Regions from separate parts of the Arthrobacter monumenti genome, predicted to be linked through region 2. Evidence: riboswitches for the same ligand, from Rfam matches in the RefSeq annotation. Region 2 holds a riboswitch; the other holds the start of a gene.
What was found. Region 2 has a riboswitch for cyclic di-AMP ahead of ACX80B_RS04940 (hypothetical protein). Riboswitches for the same ligand answer to the same signal wherever they lie in the genome.

Region 1 (7,223 bases), on a different contig from region 2:
CGCCGGTGACTAGGACCATTCCGGATGCAGCAGCGACGACAGCGGCCTGGCGGCCCATGCTGCCGGCGTTGGAGCTGACCGCCTTGGCGATGCTGCTCAGTGCGGTGGGTTGGGCCGGTGCCCGGTGGCGGGCAATGGTTGCGCTGGTCGACATTGTGGAATGCGCTCTCTTTCGATTTCTAGCTGGTCACAGCCTGCGGATACTAATGGCGGTGGAATTGCAGCGGGCCACCGTTCCCGTCGAAGCTTTTGGGGCCCTACGGGAGGGTGTAGAAACCCGAGACCGGCATGGCGCTGACCGAGTGGAGCTGGGTGCCGTCGCTGGGGTTCAGGGCCGAGATCATCTGGCCATTGCCGACGTAGATACCGACATGTGAGCCACCACTCTGCACCACCAGGTCGCCCGGCTTCGGGTTGCTGGTGGGAGTCATGACCGACCACTGGTTGGTGCGGGGAATGCTCAGGCCTGCCTGGGCGTAGGCCCACTGCACGAAACCGGAGCAGTCCCAGCCGGCGCTCGGGCTGGTTCCGCCGTAGACGTATGGGTTGCCGACTCCGGCGTAGGCCGCGCCGGCAACGCTCGAGTTACCGGCCGAAACGGCTGCAGCGGGATCGGGCTTGGGCTCAGGCTTGGGAGCCTCTTCCACCACGGGTTCCGCAACAGGAGCAGGCGCTTCGACGTCGATGGCGGCGGCTGGTTCTGCGGTTTCGGTGGACTGGACGCTCACCTCGACGGGGGCGGCGGGAGCTGCCGGAGCGGCTTCGGAAGTGACGGAGGCACGCTCGAAGGAAATCCTGGCATCGGCCGGGACGCTGACGTCCACGGTCTCCGGCTGGGCTGCGGTGACAGCGGTGAAGGCGTTCGCTTCGCGCTCGGCGCCGGAAGCCTGCGCCGGCACTCCAACGGTCAGGACCAGACCCGAAGCTGCGGCGATAACGGCTGCCTGGCGGCCCATGGATCCGGCGTTGGATGACACTGCCTGCGAGATTACCGCAAGCGGATTACTGCGCACCCGGGCAGCACGATGGCGGCCCAAAGTAGAGCTTGAAGACACGTCTGTAGCCTCTCCCATAGCCTGCGGGGTGAGCTGTCGGATTCGGATGGGAGTCACCCGGCCGCACGGCATCAAGGGAAAAATTCCTCGTGACGCCGGTACGGCTTAACCCCTAGGACTTCTTGCGAAGCCCGATAATGGTTCCCCCGCCTCTGCCAGACGAATAAGTTGCGAATGGACCTTGGCACAGTGGCAGAGTTAGGCAATCTGTCCAAGGGTGCCAAACCCCTCTGGAAATTGGCACGAGTAAGACGGTACCCCAGTTCGAGATCGATGTCACGCTGAGGTCACGGGGAGGTGTCATTTCGATACATCCCGGTAACGGCTGCCCTCAGGTCGGCCGGGAGTAACCGCTGGTCAGAGGGCGGATACCGTGGCAGGAGTGGGCTAAAAAAATAAATCGGACATTATCTCCGTGTCGGCGCATCCCGGGCATGTTGCGCCTTAAAGCCGAATGCACCGCCGGACAAATCCGACGGTGCATTCGAGAAGGTTCCGGCGGACCGGTTCCTGCCTGTGAAGGCTGTCTTACATGGTGTAGAAGCCCATCACCGACATGGCGCTAACGTCATGGACGAGAGTGCCCTGGCTCGGGTTCAAAGCGCTGACCATCTTGCCGCCACCGATGTAGATGCCGACGTGGCTTCCACCGTTCTGGACGACAACGTCACCCGGCTGCGGGTTGCTGGTCGGCGTCATGGAGTGCCACTGGTAGGTACGCGGCAGGTCAATGCCGTTCTGGGCGTAGACCCACTGAACGAAGCCTGAGCAGTCCCAGCCGGCGCTCGGGCTGGTGCCACCGTAGACGTACGGCGAACCAACCATGGACTGGGCGGTGCCGGCGATTCCTGCGGTGGAGACGGACGCTCCAAGCGCCTGAACCCCTCCGCTGGAGGCCGTGCTCAATCCGGTGGTGTTATCCGGTGCGGCCGGAGCCGGCGCCGGCGCAGGGGCCGGAGCGGGAGCAGGTGCCGGTGCCGGAGCAGCCGCCTGGGCGGGTGCCGGAGCAGGTGCAGGTGCCGGAGCCGGGTTGCCCGCCAGCTTAATAGTATCGCCCGGGTAAATGACGGAGTTCCATCCGAGGCCGTTGAGCGAGAAGACTGTCTGCAGGCTGACGTTATTGGCTGCAGCGATCTTTCCCAGCGTGTCACCGGACTTCACGGTGTAGGAGCCCGAGGTGGAAGCGCTGGTGGAAGCCACTGCCGAACCTGAGAACTCAATGCTGTCGCCGGGATAGATGACCGAGTTTGCACCGAGTCCGTTCAGCGAGAACAGTGACTCAACGCTGACGTCATGCTGAGCGGCGATTTCGCTGAGCGTGTCGCCCGACTTGACGGTGTGCTCAGCGGCATTTGCCGGAACGGCAAGGCCGAACATCATGCCGGATGCGGCAGCAACCACTGCTACCGGACGGCCGATGGCGCCTGCATTGGAGGAGACCGCTTTGGAAACGGACTTCATGGGGCTGACCGGAGTCGCGCGGTGGCGAGCAAGGTTAGGATTTTTGGACACGTTGATTGCCTCTCCCAATGCCTACGGAGTTAGCTGTCGGGTTCGGATGGGAGCCACCCGGACGTATAGGCGCACTACAACGTGCACGCTACCTATGCGTCTTAACCCCAAGGACTTCTGACGAAGCCCGCTATTTGGTTCCCCCGCCCCTGTCAGATGCTGTTGCGAACGGACCTTGCGACAGTGACAGGGTTAGGCAATCTGTCCAAGGGCGCCGACGCTACTGGAAGCCGGCACGCGGATCAGCCTACATCACGGAACGGTAACTTGTCACACTTCGGTCACGACACGCCGATTCGCGGCGTTTCGCCCCACCGCGGTGCTATGCGCTCCGCCCGGTTACAGCCATCCAAGTGGGTCGACAGTCTGCCCGTTGACCACGACTTCAAAATGCAGGTGACACCCGGTGGACGCTCCGGTGGTACCGCTCACTCCGACGGTCTGCCCGCGGGAAACGGACTGGCCAGCGGAGACAGCAATAGAGGAGAGATGGTTATAGGTGGTTTCGAGTCCACCGCCGTGGTCGACGACGATGCGGTTACCGCCGCCGAAGGGGTGCCAACCCGCTTCCTTGACGACGCCCTCGGCTGCCGCGGCAACCTCAGTACCGCAGGCAATGCCGAAGTCCTGGCCGGTATGCATTTCCCCGGCAAAACCGGTGATTGGACTTGTCCGGTAACCAAAACTGGAGGTCATATTCGAAGCTGGTACGGGCATGTCGAGGCTTCCCTCGGAAGCGGCCGGTTCGGCTTCGCCTGCGGCCGCGGTCATCACGCTGGCCAGTTTTTTCTCGGGATCAAAACTGCTGGTGACATCGGAACGGACGAAGGAAACGGTGGCGTTGTCGGAAGCCTTTACCGTGGATACTCCATTCGAATCCGGCGATGTGGTTGCGGCAGCGGATGCCGTCAGTGTCTTCTGTGCTCTCTGCGCTTCTGCCGGCTCACCGGCGGCGGTCACTGTCGCCGTCGGAACCGCCACTGCCATTGCCAGCCCGGAAGCGGCGACGACGATGGCCGCCTTCTGCCCCACGCCACCCATGGCCTGGGTGGCCGCCAAAGAGATTTGTCCCAGCTGGTTCCGGTTGCGCCGTGCAGCGCGATGGGCATCCCTAGGGCGCGACTCCACAACGGAAGCGGACGCGCGGCGGCGCCCGTGTAGCTTATGCCTCGACAAAGCTGTTCCTCTCGTACCGGCCTGCGGAGTTAGCTGTCGGATTCGAGTCTGAGAGCGACTCGGCCCGCGCTAAACGCACAGCCCAGTACCGCCTTGCGGTTCAGGATGCGCGTTCTGCCGGGCTTCACCCCAAGATGCACCTGCTGATTCCAGCTGGAATCCGCAGTTCTGCACCGATTGGTGGGTCCCCCGCCCCTGCCGTAATGATTGGAAGCTGATCCGCCGGCAGGGTTCGGCATACAGATCAGCTGACGCTTTACGGATCAGCGCCAGTGATCAACTATAGGGCTTCAAATCCGAAAGAGACACTTCCGTTATTGAGTGTTGTGGATAACAATCCGTCAGGACATGGAGACGAAAATGTGCGCGGCGACTTCAGGAGGGAGTTCCAGTGCACCCTCGATTCCCGGCACGCGCACGGAGATGTAGTCGCCGGCCCGCTGCAGGGTGATTTCGGCACCCGGGTGCAGGCCGCCGTCGTCGAGTTGCCCCAAGAGTTCCGGCTCCACCTGGATGGGCTCGGAGAGCCGGCAGATGACCACCTTGGACTCCGGCGTATAGCGCGGCATGGCGTCCAACAGGGTGATGACACCATCCGAAAACGCGCCGGCCGTTTGCCCGCCGAGGGCCTCGAGACCCGGAATGGGATTGCCGTACGGAGACTCGGTGGGCCGCTCGAGTAAGTCGTAGAGCCGCCGTTCAACCCGCTCACTCATGACGTGCTCCCAGCGACAGGCCTCATCGTGGACATAGGCCCAGTCCAGACCGATCACGTCAAAGAGAAGTCGTTCGGCGAGCCGGTGTTTGCGCATGACGCCGACGGCGCGGCCGCGGCCCTGTTCGGTTAGCTCAAGGTGGCGGTCGCCGGTCACGACCACCAGGCCGTCGCGTTCCATCCGGCCGATCGTTTGGGAGACAGTGGGGCCGGAATGGCGGAGGCGTTCGGCGATGCGGGCACGCAAGGCGATGATGCCCTCTTCCTCCAGCTCAAGGATGGTCCGCAGATACATTTCGGTAGTATCGATCAGATCGGTCACAGAGGGCTCCTTGGACGCTGCCAGAAAAAAGACTTGCCCCCTACATTAGCTTATTTGGACAGAGTACAGATAATTGCGCGAACAGTGTGGATGCGGCGGGGGCGGCCGCAATAACACTGTCACGGTTTAGCCGCCGTTGCCGCCGTGGGGCAGAATAATCAGACAACATCACCGCCAGGCGCAGGTCTGCGCCGTGCCCCAACATCCTGGAGTCTTCGACGTGAACGAGACCACGAACTTGAACATCCCGCGTGATTTGCTGCCTAAGGACGGCCGCTTCGGTGCGGGACCGTCGAAGGTCCGCACGGAGCAGATCCAGGCCCTGTCAGAGGCCGGAAGCACACTGCTGGGAACCTCGCACCGGCAGGCTCCGGTAAAGAATCTGGTCGGCAGCGTCCGCGAAGGCATCAGCCAACTGTTTCAGGCGCCGGACGGCTACGAGGTGATTCTCGGCGTCGGCGGTTCAACTGCTTTTTGGGATGCCGCCAGCTTCGGTTTAGTGGAGAAAAAGGCGCAGCACCTGTCCTTCGGCGAGTTCGGGTCCAAGTTTGCCGCCGCGACGGACAAGGCCCCGTTCCTCGATCCTTCCTCGATCATCGAGTCCGCCCCGGGAACCCGTCCGGTTCCGCAGGCCGGGGCCGGCGTAGACGTCTACGCCTGGCCGCAGAATGAAACCTCGACGGGTGTCGCCGCTCCGGTGCACCGCGTCGACGGCGCCGACAACGGCTCGCTGGTGCTGATCGACGCGACGTCCGCCGCCGGCGGGCTGGATGTCGATGTCAGCCAGTCCGATGTGTATTACTTCGCACCGCAGAAGAATTTCGCCTCCGACGGCGGCCTGTGGCTCGGACTGTTCTCGCCCGCCGCGCTGGACCGGGCTGCGAAAATTACCGCGGATGGACGATGGGTTCCGGACTTCCTGAACCTGTCCACCGCCATCGACAATTCACTGAAGAACCAGACCTACAACACGCCCTCGATTGGCACGCTGGTGACGCTTGATGCGCAACTGGAATGGCTGAACGGCAATGGCGGTCTGGCTTTCGCATCCGAGCGCACGGCCGATTCGGCGGCGCGGTTGTACAACTGGGCGGAGAATTCACCGTCAGCCAGCCCATTCGTGGCCGACCCTGCCGACCGGTCCAATGTGATCGTCACGATTGATTTCGACGACACGGTTGACGCTGGCGCCGTCGCCAAGGTGCTTCGGGCCAACGGCGTCGTCGATGTTGAACCGTACCGGAAGCTGGGGCGGAACCAACTGCGCGTGGCCACGTTCGTGGCGATCGAGCCCGACGACGTCTCCGCGCTGATCAACTGCATCGACTATGTGATCGAGAACCTGCGCTAACGGCCCCAGAAAACCGGCAGGAACCTAACTGCCGTCGTAGGAAATATGCAGTTTCCGGGATGCCGAGCGGTCGAAATGGATCCGCAGGTGTTTGGTGCGGGTGATCCAGACCAGCCCGACGGCGGCTGCCACCAGTCCTGATGCCGCAGCAACGCCGAGCGCCCATCTCGGTCCGAGGACATCGGCGACGACGCCAACAATAGGAGCGCCGATCGGTGTGCCGCCCATGAAGATGGCCATGTACACCGCCATCACGCGGCCGCGCATGACCGGATCCGTCGTCGTCTGAACGTAGGCGTTGGCGCTTGTCATCAGGGTCAGCGCGAAGAGGCCGACGGGGATCAGGGCGATGGCAAAGACCCAATAGTTCGGGGCCAGTGCCGCGAGTCCGCAGGCCAGACCGAAGGCTCCCGCAGCGCCGAAAATGAACCGCAGCCGGGGCCTGTCCCGCCGTGCCGCCATCAGCGAACCGACGACCGATCCGACGGCCATGACCGAGGAGAGCAGGCCGAAAGCGTCCGCCCCTTCGCCGAATTCGGTCCGCGCCATCGCGGCGATGAACAGGGCGAAATTGAGGCCGAACGTGCCGACGATGAAGATCGCGGTCAGCACCACGATCAGGTCGGGCCGGTAGCGGATGTAGCGGAACCCCTCCCGGATGCGGCCTTTGCCTTTGGGTGACTTCGGCAGCTTCCGCAGGGACGCCGAGCGGATCTTCAACAGGGCCGTAATCATGGCCAGGAAGGTGAACACATTGATGATGAACACCCAGCCTGGTCCAACCGCCGCCGTCAGCAGACCTGCGATCGCCGGGCCGAACATCCGCGCCCCGTTAAAGGAGGCGCTGTTCAGGGCGACGGCGTTGGACAGGTAGTCGTCGCGGACCAACTCAGAGACGAAAGTCGTGCGGGCAGGTGCATCGATCGCCGCAACGAGTCCGAGCGCCAGCGCAAACCCGTAGACGTGCCACAGTTCGGCGGCGCCGGTGATTACCAACAGCCCGAGGGCCAGCGCCAGGAAGGCCATCGAGGACTGTGTTATCAGGACGAGTTTCTTGCGGCTGAACGTGTCGGCGATCAAGCCCGACCAGGG
Region 2 (7,223 bases):
CGCATTGTAGAAGAACGCCCAGAACAGGTTGGTCTTGATCGTCCCGAGCGTCCGGCGGGACAACTCGATCGACTCCGCCACTTTACCCAGGTCGTTGCCCATCACGGTCAGGTCGGCCGCCTCGATGGCAACGTCCGTTCCGCTGCCCATCGCGATACCGAGGTCCGCCTGGGCAAGGGCGGGAGCGTCGTTCACGCCGTCGCCGGCCATGGCTACCGTCCGGCCTTCGGCCTGGAGCTTTTTCACGGTCTCGACCTTGCCTGCGGGCAATACCTCCGCCATGACGTCGTCGGCAGCGATGCCGACGGCGGCAGCCACTTGGGCGGCGACGGCCAAGTTGTCGCCGGTCAGCAGGATGGGCCGCAGGCCGAGTTCCTTCAGCCGGGCAACGGCGGCGGCCGATCCATCCTTTACCGTGTCCTTGAGGCTGATAATGCCGGCAACCTGGCCGTCCACGGCGACCCAAATGGCGGTTGCGCCGGCGTCTTGCTGCTTCCGGAGCACGTCCTCATGCCCGGCGGTCAGCTCGATTCCGTTCTCAGTCAGCCAGCCTGCACGGCCCGCCACCACGGTATGTCCATCGACGGTGCCGCGCACCCCGCCACCGGAAGCGCTGTGGAAATCGGAGACGGGGGACAGCCGAATCTCCGCCGGCGGTTCCGATTGCCCGGTGCGGGAGCCGGCGTCGGAATCGTCGGGGAGTTCACCGTTGCGGGCGGCGTCAGCGATGGCCTGCGCGATGGGGTGTTCGCTGGCGTTTTCCACCGAGCCGGCCAGATGCAGGACCTTTTCGACAGGCAGTGGGCCAAGCGGAACGACGTCGGTCACGGAGAGCTCTCCGCTGGTGACGGTTCCTGTCTTGTCCAGCACGAGCGTGTCCACCGAGCGGGTATCTTCGAGGATCTGGGGTCCCTTGATCAGGATGCCCAGCTGAGCTCCGCGGCCGGTTCCGGTCAGCAGCGCCGTCGGTGTTGCCAAGCCCAACGCGCACGGGCACGCGATAACCAATACTGCCACGGCGGCGGTGAAGGCGGCCTGCACGTCGCCTGATTCCAGTCCCGGAGCGGCGGCGAGCAACCACAGACCGAAGGTCAAGACCGCGATGGCAAGCACTATGGGTACGAAGACGGCGCTGATCCGGTCGGCAAGCCGCGCGATGGGAGCCTTGCCGCTCTGCGCTTGGCTGACCAGTTTGGCCATTTGCGCCAGTGTGGTGTCGCTTCCAACACGCGTGGCCCGGACGTGCAGGCGTCCGCTGGTGTTGATGGTCGCGCCGGTCACGGTGTCGCCGGGGGCGACGTCGACGGGCAGCGATTCGCCTGTGATCAGGGAAGTGTCGACGGCGCTGTTTCCGTCCGTGACAACGCCGTCGGTGGCGATCTTCTCGCCGGGACGGACAACGAACGTATCGCCGGCAGCCAGCTGGCCCGACGGGATCTTGACCTCGACGCCGTCGCGGAGCACGGACGCGTCCTTGGCGCCCAGGTTCAGCAGGGCCTTGAGGGCTTCGCCGCTGCGGTGCTTGGCGTTGGCCTCGAGATAGCGCCCCAGCAGCAGGAAGGTGGTGACGACGGAGGCGACCTCGAAGTAGAGTCCGTGGGCCGACATCGGCATACCTGTATGCGCGGTCACCATTGGATTGCTGATCAGCACGTAGGCGGAGAACAGGAAGGCCGCCGCGACGCCGATCGAGACGAGCGTGTCCATAGTGGAGGAGAAGTGCCGGGCGTTGACGGCGGCCGCACGGTGGAACGGCCAGGCTGACCACGTCACGACCGGCAGGCTTAGGATGGCCGCAACCCAACCCCAGTGTGGAAATTGGGCGGCCGGAATCATCGAAATGACGAAGATCGGCACGGTGAGCAGTGCGGCGGTAATGAGCCTGGGTTTCAGCGTCGATGCCGGAACGTCGCGGTGCCCACCGTCGTCGTGCTCAGGTTCAGGCTGATGCAGTGTGGCGGAATAGCCGGCTGCATGCACGACGTCGATCAGCTGTTGGTCGCTGATGTCGCCGGAGACCGTGACCTGGGCGGATTCCAGCGGGAGATTGACCGACGCCTGTACGCCCTCGAGCTTGCCGAGTTTACGTTCGACCCGGCCGACGCAGGAGGCACAAGTCATCCCCTCGATATCCAGCTCCACCACGCGGGCGTTTTTGGACAGGGCAGTGTCGGTGTCAATCGCCATGGATATTTACGCTTCGTTCGCCACTACGAGGTAGCCGGCTTCCGCGACGGCTTCGCCGATTTCGGCGTCGGACAGCTTCTTGCTCGAGGTGATGGTGGTGGTGGAGATTCCAGACTTGTTCAAGTCGATTTCGACGTTCTCGACGCCGTCGATTTCCTTCAGCTCTTCCGTTACCGAGGCGACGCAGTGGCCGCAGGTCATGCCGGAAATGTTGACGATGGTGTTCATTGTTAGCTCCTTAGCAGGCGTGAAATGGCGTCCGAGGCTTCCTTGACCTTGGCGTCGATGTTTGCGAATTCTCCGGTGGTCTGTGATTCGGTGGCCGCACCGACTACGCAGTGGGCAATGTGCTCCTCGAGTAGTCCGATGCTGACGGCATGCAGCGCCTTGTTGATGGCGGAAACCTGCGTGAGGATATCGATGCAGTACTTGTCCTCATCGATCATCCGCGCAATGCCTCGAACCTGGCCTTCGATCCGCTTGAGCCGGCGCAGGTACGCGTCTTTGTCCGACGTGTAACCGTGATTTTCCTGGGCGTCCCCGGTGACGGGGTTGATGCCTGCATGGCTGTCCAATTCCGCCTCGGTGAAGGTTTCGGCAGGGCTTTGGTCAGTGGCGCTCATGGTGTCCTCTTTCGCTGATGCTTCTTTCACGGTATACCCCCACAGGGTATAGGTCAAGTACCCCCAAGGGGTATGTGGATAAGCATAACGAAATTGTAACTTCGCAGCGTTTCTGCTTAGTCTGGGGCAGCACCGCCTGTAGGGGTGCAGCCGGTCCGTACACCGAACCCTGTCAGCGGACCGGTCCCGTTCATAGTTATGGCAGGGGCGGAGGAACCACCAGCGGCAGCATCGCAACTGCCTGGGGGTGAAGCCGCAGTGGCATCGCAACCGGTACGGCCACCGTTCGGCCGTACCGCCGCCGCAGCGGCCGGGTCTCCTCGACCCGAATCCGACAGCTAACTTCGCAGGTGTTTGAGAGAGGACCAGTTTGATGCGCAGTAAACCCACCGGCCGCCGTGCGGCTGCTCCCGGCACTTCCTCCGCACGCGCGGCATTCGTTCCGCGCTCCAACCACTCCCCACTGCCTGGACATCGCTGGGCAGCCGCGCCGGTTCCCGCCGCGGCTGGAACCAGCCCGTGGGTCCGCAACGGCTCACTTGCGCTCGCCGTGACCGGCATCGTCGTCGCCGTCGCGCTATCGCAGATTCAGCCGCCAACAGCCGATGGAACGACGCAGGCACAGAACGTCGGCGAATCGCCCACCGCCTCCACCGCAGCAAATGTAACTTTCCATTCCGATTGGCTGACCACCGACGCTGTCATCCACGGCTACCTCGGCGGGGATGAGGTTGACGGCGGCTCCGGTGACGGACTCTTCGCCAGCAAGGCCAGCAGCGGCGAAGCGCTTTTCGCCAGCAATGACGGCACTGTCATCAACGGCAACTCCGGCGCCGACAACATTGTTGCTGCCGATGGTTCCGGAAGCGTCGTCGCCAGCGGTGCTGCTGGCAATGCCCCGGCCGCAGGCAGTTTGAAGGCCGCAGGGGGAAGTACTGCAGAATTTCAATCCACGCAACGGCCGGTAGGCGATTTAACTACGCAGGCGGCGCTGGATTCAGCCGGAGCACCAGCACCGGAACCAGCGGAGCCAAGCGGTCCAGTATCGTCGGATGAGTCCGATGGCGACGGCATCGAGGCGCAGAACAGTACCCCGGGTGATGCGTCGGCCTCGGCCTCTGGCTCAGAAACACAGACGGAAGCGACGCCGGCTCCGGCCAGCGCTAAGGGTGACGGGACTACTGCGGCTGCGACCCCCAGCGGGAGTGCTGAAACTACGCCGGCTGCCGCTCCCACTGAGAGTGGCGAATCTTCGCAGGCGACGGCTCCTGCCGAGGCTGCCGGGACATCGCAGGCATCGACGGCGGAGCCCACCAGCCCCAGCCCGGAGCCCACCAGCCCCAGCCCGGAGCCCACTGGTCCGAGCCCGGCGCCGACCACCTCCAGTCCGAGCCCGGCGCCGACCACCGCTAGTCCGAACCCGGCTCCGACCACCACCTCCACCCCCGAGCCCTCAAGCACCAGCCTGAAAACCGTGGAACCGAGTCCGGAACCCACCACCTCCAGCCCGGAGTCGACGGACGGAACTGATCGGGACAGCTGGGATGGCTACGACGGAGACGGCTGGAGCGACGGCGACAGCGCCGGCTGGGACAACCGCGACGAAACCAACCCGGACAACCGCGGCGGACAAGACTGACCTACCACTACGGGAACAACTAACTAGACGCCCACCTATGGCCTGTTCCGGAAAATCTCCTGTTTCGACACGCCTCCTGTGCCGTGAGACTCGCCACAAACCGGGTAACGAAATTGTAACTACGACTTTCATCTGTTTAGTCTTGTCTATCGCCGTTTTTGTCCGGCGCCCCTGGTCCGTCCACCGAATCCTGTCAGCGGACCAGTTCCGTTCGTATTGATGACAGGGGTGGAGGAACCACCATCGGCAGTCTGACTGCCTTGGGGTTAAGCCCGCCAGCGGCATCGCAATCGGTTTGGCTTTCTACAGCTGACCGCTGCCGCGCAGGGCCGAGTTTGGTCTCAACTCGAATCCGACAGCTAACTTCACAGGTGTCTGAGAGGACCTTTTTGTTTCGCAATAAATCAGCGGGCCGCCGCGCAGCGGATCCCGCAACTTCCCCTATGTCCGAATCAGCTCCCAGCAGCCGTTCGGGGCAGCCCGGCCGCCATAGCGCGGCATCAGCAGCACCTAAGTCTTCGCAATCCTGGGTCCATAAGGGCGCCTTGGCGCTCGCCGTAACCGGCATGATCGCCGCGGTTACCTTTCCCCAGGCCCAATCGCAGGCAAGTCAGGATCAGCTGGAAGCAGTTTCGAGCGTCGCCAGTTCCGTCACCGCTTCGACAGGTGCAAGCCTCGACTTCACACCGAACAGCCTCAAACCTGGAGCTATGGCGGACGACGACGAGGAAAAGGGTTCCAGCGTGAAGCCGGCCTCGAGCGGTTCTGACGACAAGGCTTCCGGATCCACGTTGGCGGGCAAGGATTCCGACAAGGAAAAGGCGAAGAAGGACGAAAAGCAGAAGTCCTCTTCCAAGTCCGAGGACCTGGGGGCCCCGCTGGCGTACCTCAAGCCGACATCGTCCTTCGGCTACCGCGTCAGCCCCATCACCGGTGCTGCCAGCGAGTTCCATTCCGGCCAGGACTACGCCGCGACTTGCGGCACCCCGGTCAAGAGTTCAGCTGACGGCAAGGTCGTCCAGGCCGGTTGGCACCCGTATGGTGGCGGCAACCGCGTCACGGTCAAGCACGACGACGGTCTGAAGACGACCTACAACCACATGGCGGCGATCAAGGTTAGCGCGGGCGAGTCAGTTAAGGCGGGCGAGTCCGTAGGCAATGTCGGTTCGACCGGCGCCTCCACCGGTTGCCACCTGCACTTCGAGGTGGTCGAGGGCGGCCAGACGGTAAACCCTCTCGGCTTCCTGTAACAAAACCCGGCTGCCGCACTGGCAGCGAAGCGGTCTCCGCAGTCATTACGACGACGGCGGGGGCCGCTTTCGTATGTCGGCACGTATTGAGGTAATCACCCGGTTGTGTCATTATCTGCATATGGATGCAGATAAGCAGGTATGCGGCGCCGACGTCGATAGTCAGTACGTTGAGCTGGCCGTCGAGGTTTTCTCGATGCTTGCCGATGCAACCCGGGTCCGCATTATTCTTGCGTTGCGCGATGAGGAGTTGTCGGTGAATCATCTCGCCGACATCGTCGAAAAACCGTCTGCAGCCGTGTCCCAGCACCTGGCTAAACTCCGGCTGGCGAGGATGGTCGCGACCCGACAGGTGGGAACACGGGTGTTCTACAGGCTGGAAAACGAGCATGCCCGGAAACTCGTCACCGACGCGATCTTCCAGGCCGAGCATTCGCTGGGCGGCGTTCCGCGGCATCATCACGGCGACCAGGCGGTGGGAGCATGAATCGATTGCCCGCCAACGAGCGTGTCCACGATCACGAGCACGAACATGACCACGTGCATCCGACCGGCCTGAAGGGTTTTTTCCACGGTCTTTTCGTTCCGCACAGCCATGACGTCAGCGACTCGATCGACGACGCCATGGAGTCGAGCGGTCAAGGCATCAGGGCCGTCAAAATCAGTTTGGTGGGATTGGGTGCGACGGCGGTGCTCCAGCTCATCGTCGTCTTCATCAGTGGGTCCGTGGCGCTGCTCGCCGATACGGTGCATAACTTCTCCGACGCGTTGACCGCCGTTCCGCTGTGGATCGCCTTCATCCTCGGGCGCCGTGCCGCCAACCGCCGTTACACCTACGGCTACGGAAGGGCGGAGGACCTCGCCGGACTGTTCATCGTCGCGATGATCGCACTGTCCGCCATCGTCGCCGGCTGGCACTCCATAGCCCGACTGGTCGATCCCCAGCCGCTGACCAATCTCGGATGGGTCCTCGCCGCGGGCTTGATCGGATTTGCCGGTAACGAACTGGTTGCCATCTACCGGATCCGGATCGGCCGGCGCATCGGTTCTGCAGCCTTGGTCGCCGATGGGATCCATGCCCGGACGGACGGGTTCACCTCACTGGCCGTCGTGCTTGGCGTCATCGGAGTCTGGCTCGGCTTCCCGCTGGCCGATCCCATCATCGGCCTGGTCATTACCGCCGCTATAGTCGTTCTCCTTTGGGGAACGGCCCGCGATATCGGCCGCAGGCTTCTGGATGGTGTTGATCCGGACCTGGTGGACCGGGCCGAGCGGAGCGTCAGGGCTGTCGAAGGGATCCAGGGCGTGGACCACATCCGGCTGCGCTGGACAGGCCACCAACTGCAGGTTTCGGCGTCGGTTCTCCTGTCACAGGAAACCAGCCTGCAGGAGTACGAGGACATCCGGTCACGAGTGGACCTCGCCATGCGTACTGATCTGCCGAATGTTGGCCATGTCCTTGTGGCGCCCGGCATACGGCGCTAACGGACCGGCAAGTGGTTCAGCGCCCTTAACGGTTCAGTG

Region 1: another riboswitch for cyclic di-AMP. It lies ahead of ACX80B_RS15260 (C40 family peptidase); the one in region 2 lies ahead of ACX80B_RS04940 (hypothetical protein).

The regions. Positions count from the first base shown of each region.
Region 1 covers NZ_JBTNCY010000010.1:38,879-46,101, forward strand. The annotation lists gene ACX80B_RS15250 (NlpC/P60 family protein) at 1-154, opposite strand, end outside; gene ACX80B_RS15255 (C40 family peptidase) at 258-1,055, opposite strand; cyclic di-AMP (ydaO/yuaA leader) riboswitch at 1,060-1,252, opposite strand; gene ACX80B_RS15260 (C40 family peptidase) at 1,584-2,516, opposite strand; cyclic di-AMP (ydaO/yuaA leader) riboswitch at 2,576-2,766, opposite strand; gene ACX80B_RS15265 (M23 family metallopeptidase) at 2,907-3,695, opposite strand; cyclic di-AMP (ydaO/yuaA leader) riboswitch at 3,747-3,991, opposite strand; gene ACX80B_RS15270 (metal-dependent transcriptional regulator) at 4,085-4,780, opposite strand; gene serC (phosphoserine transaminase) at 5,001-6,131, shown strand; gene ACX80B_RS15280 (MFS transporter) at 6,156-7,223, opposite strand, start outside.
Region 2 covers NZ_JBTNCY010000003.1:43,349-50,571, reverse strand. The annotation lists gene ACX80B_RS04955 (heavy metal translocating P-type ATPase) at 1-2,187, opposite strand, end outside; gene ACX80B_RS04950 (heavy-metal-associated domain-containing protein) at 2,194-2,415, opposite strand; gene ACX80B_RS04945 (metal-sensitive transcriptional regulator) at 2,418-2,810, opposite strand; cyclic di-AMP (ydaO/yuaA leader) riboswitch at 2,979-3,178, shown strand; gene ACX80B_RS04940 (hypothetical protein) at 3,184-4,449, shown strand; cyclic di-AMP (ydaO/yuaA leader) riboswitch at 4,639-4,838, shown strand; gene ACX80B_RS04935 (M23 family metallopeptidase) at 4,893-5,699, shown strand; gene ACX80B_RS04930 (ArsR/SmtB family transcription factor) at 5,821-6,186, shown strand; gene ACX80B_RS04925 (cation diffusion facilitator family transporter) at 6,183-7,184, shown strand; gene ACX80B_RS04920 (DoxX family protein) at 7,218-7,223, opposite strand, start outside.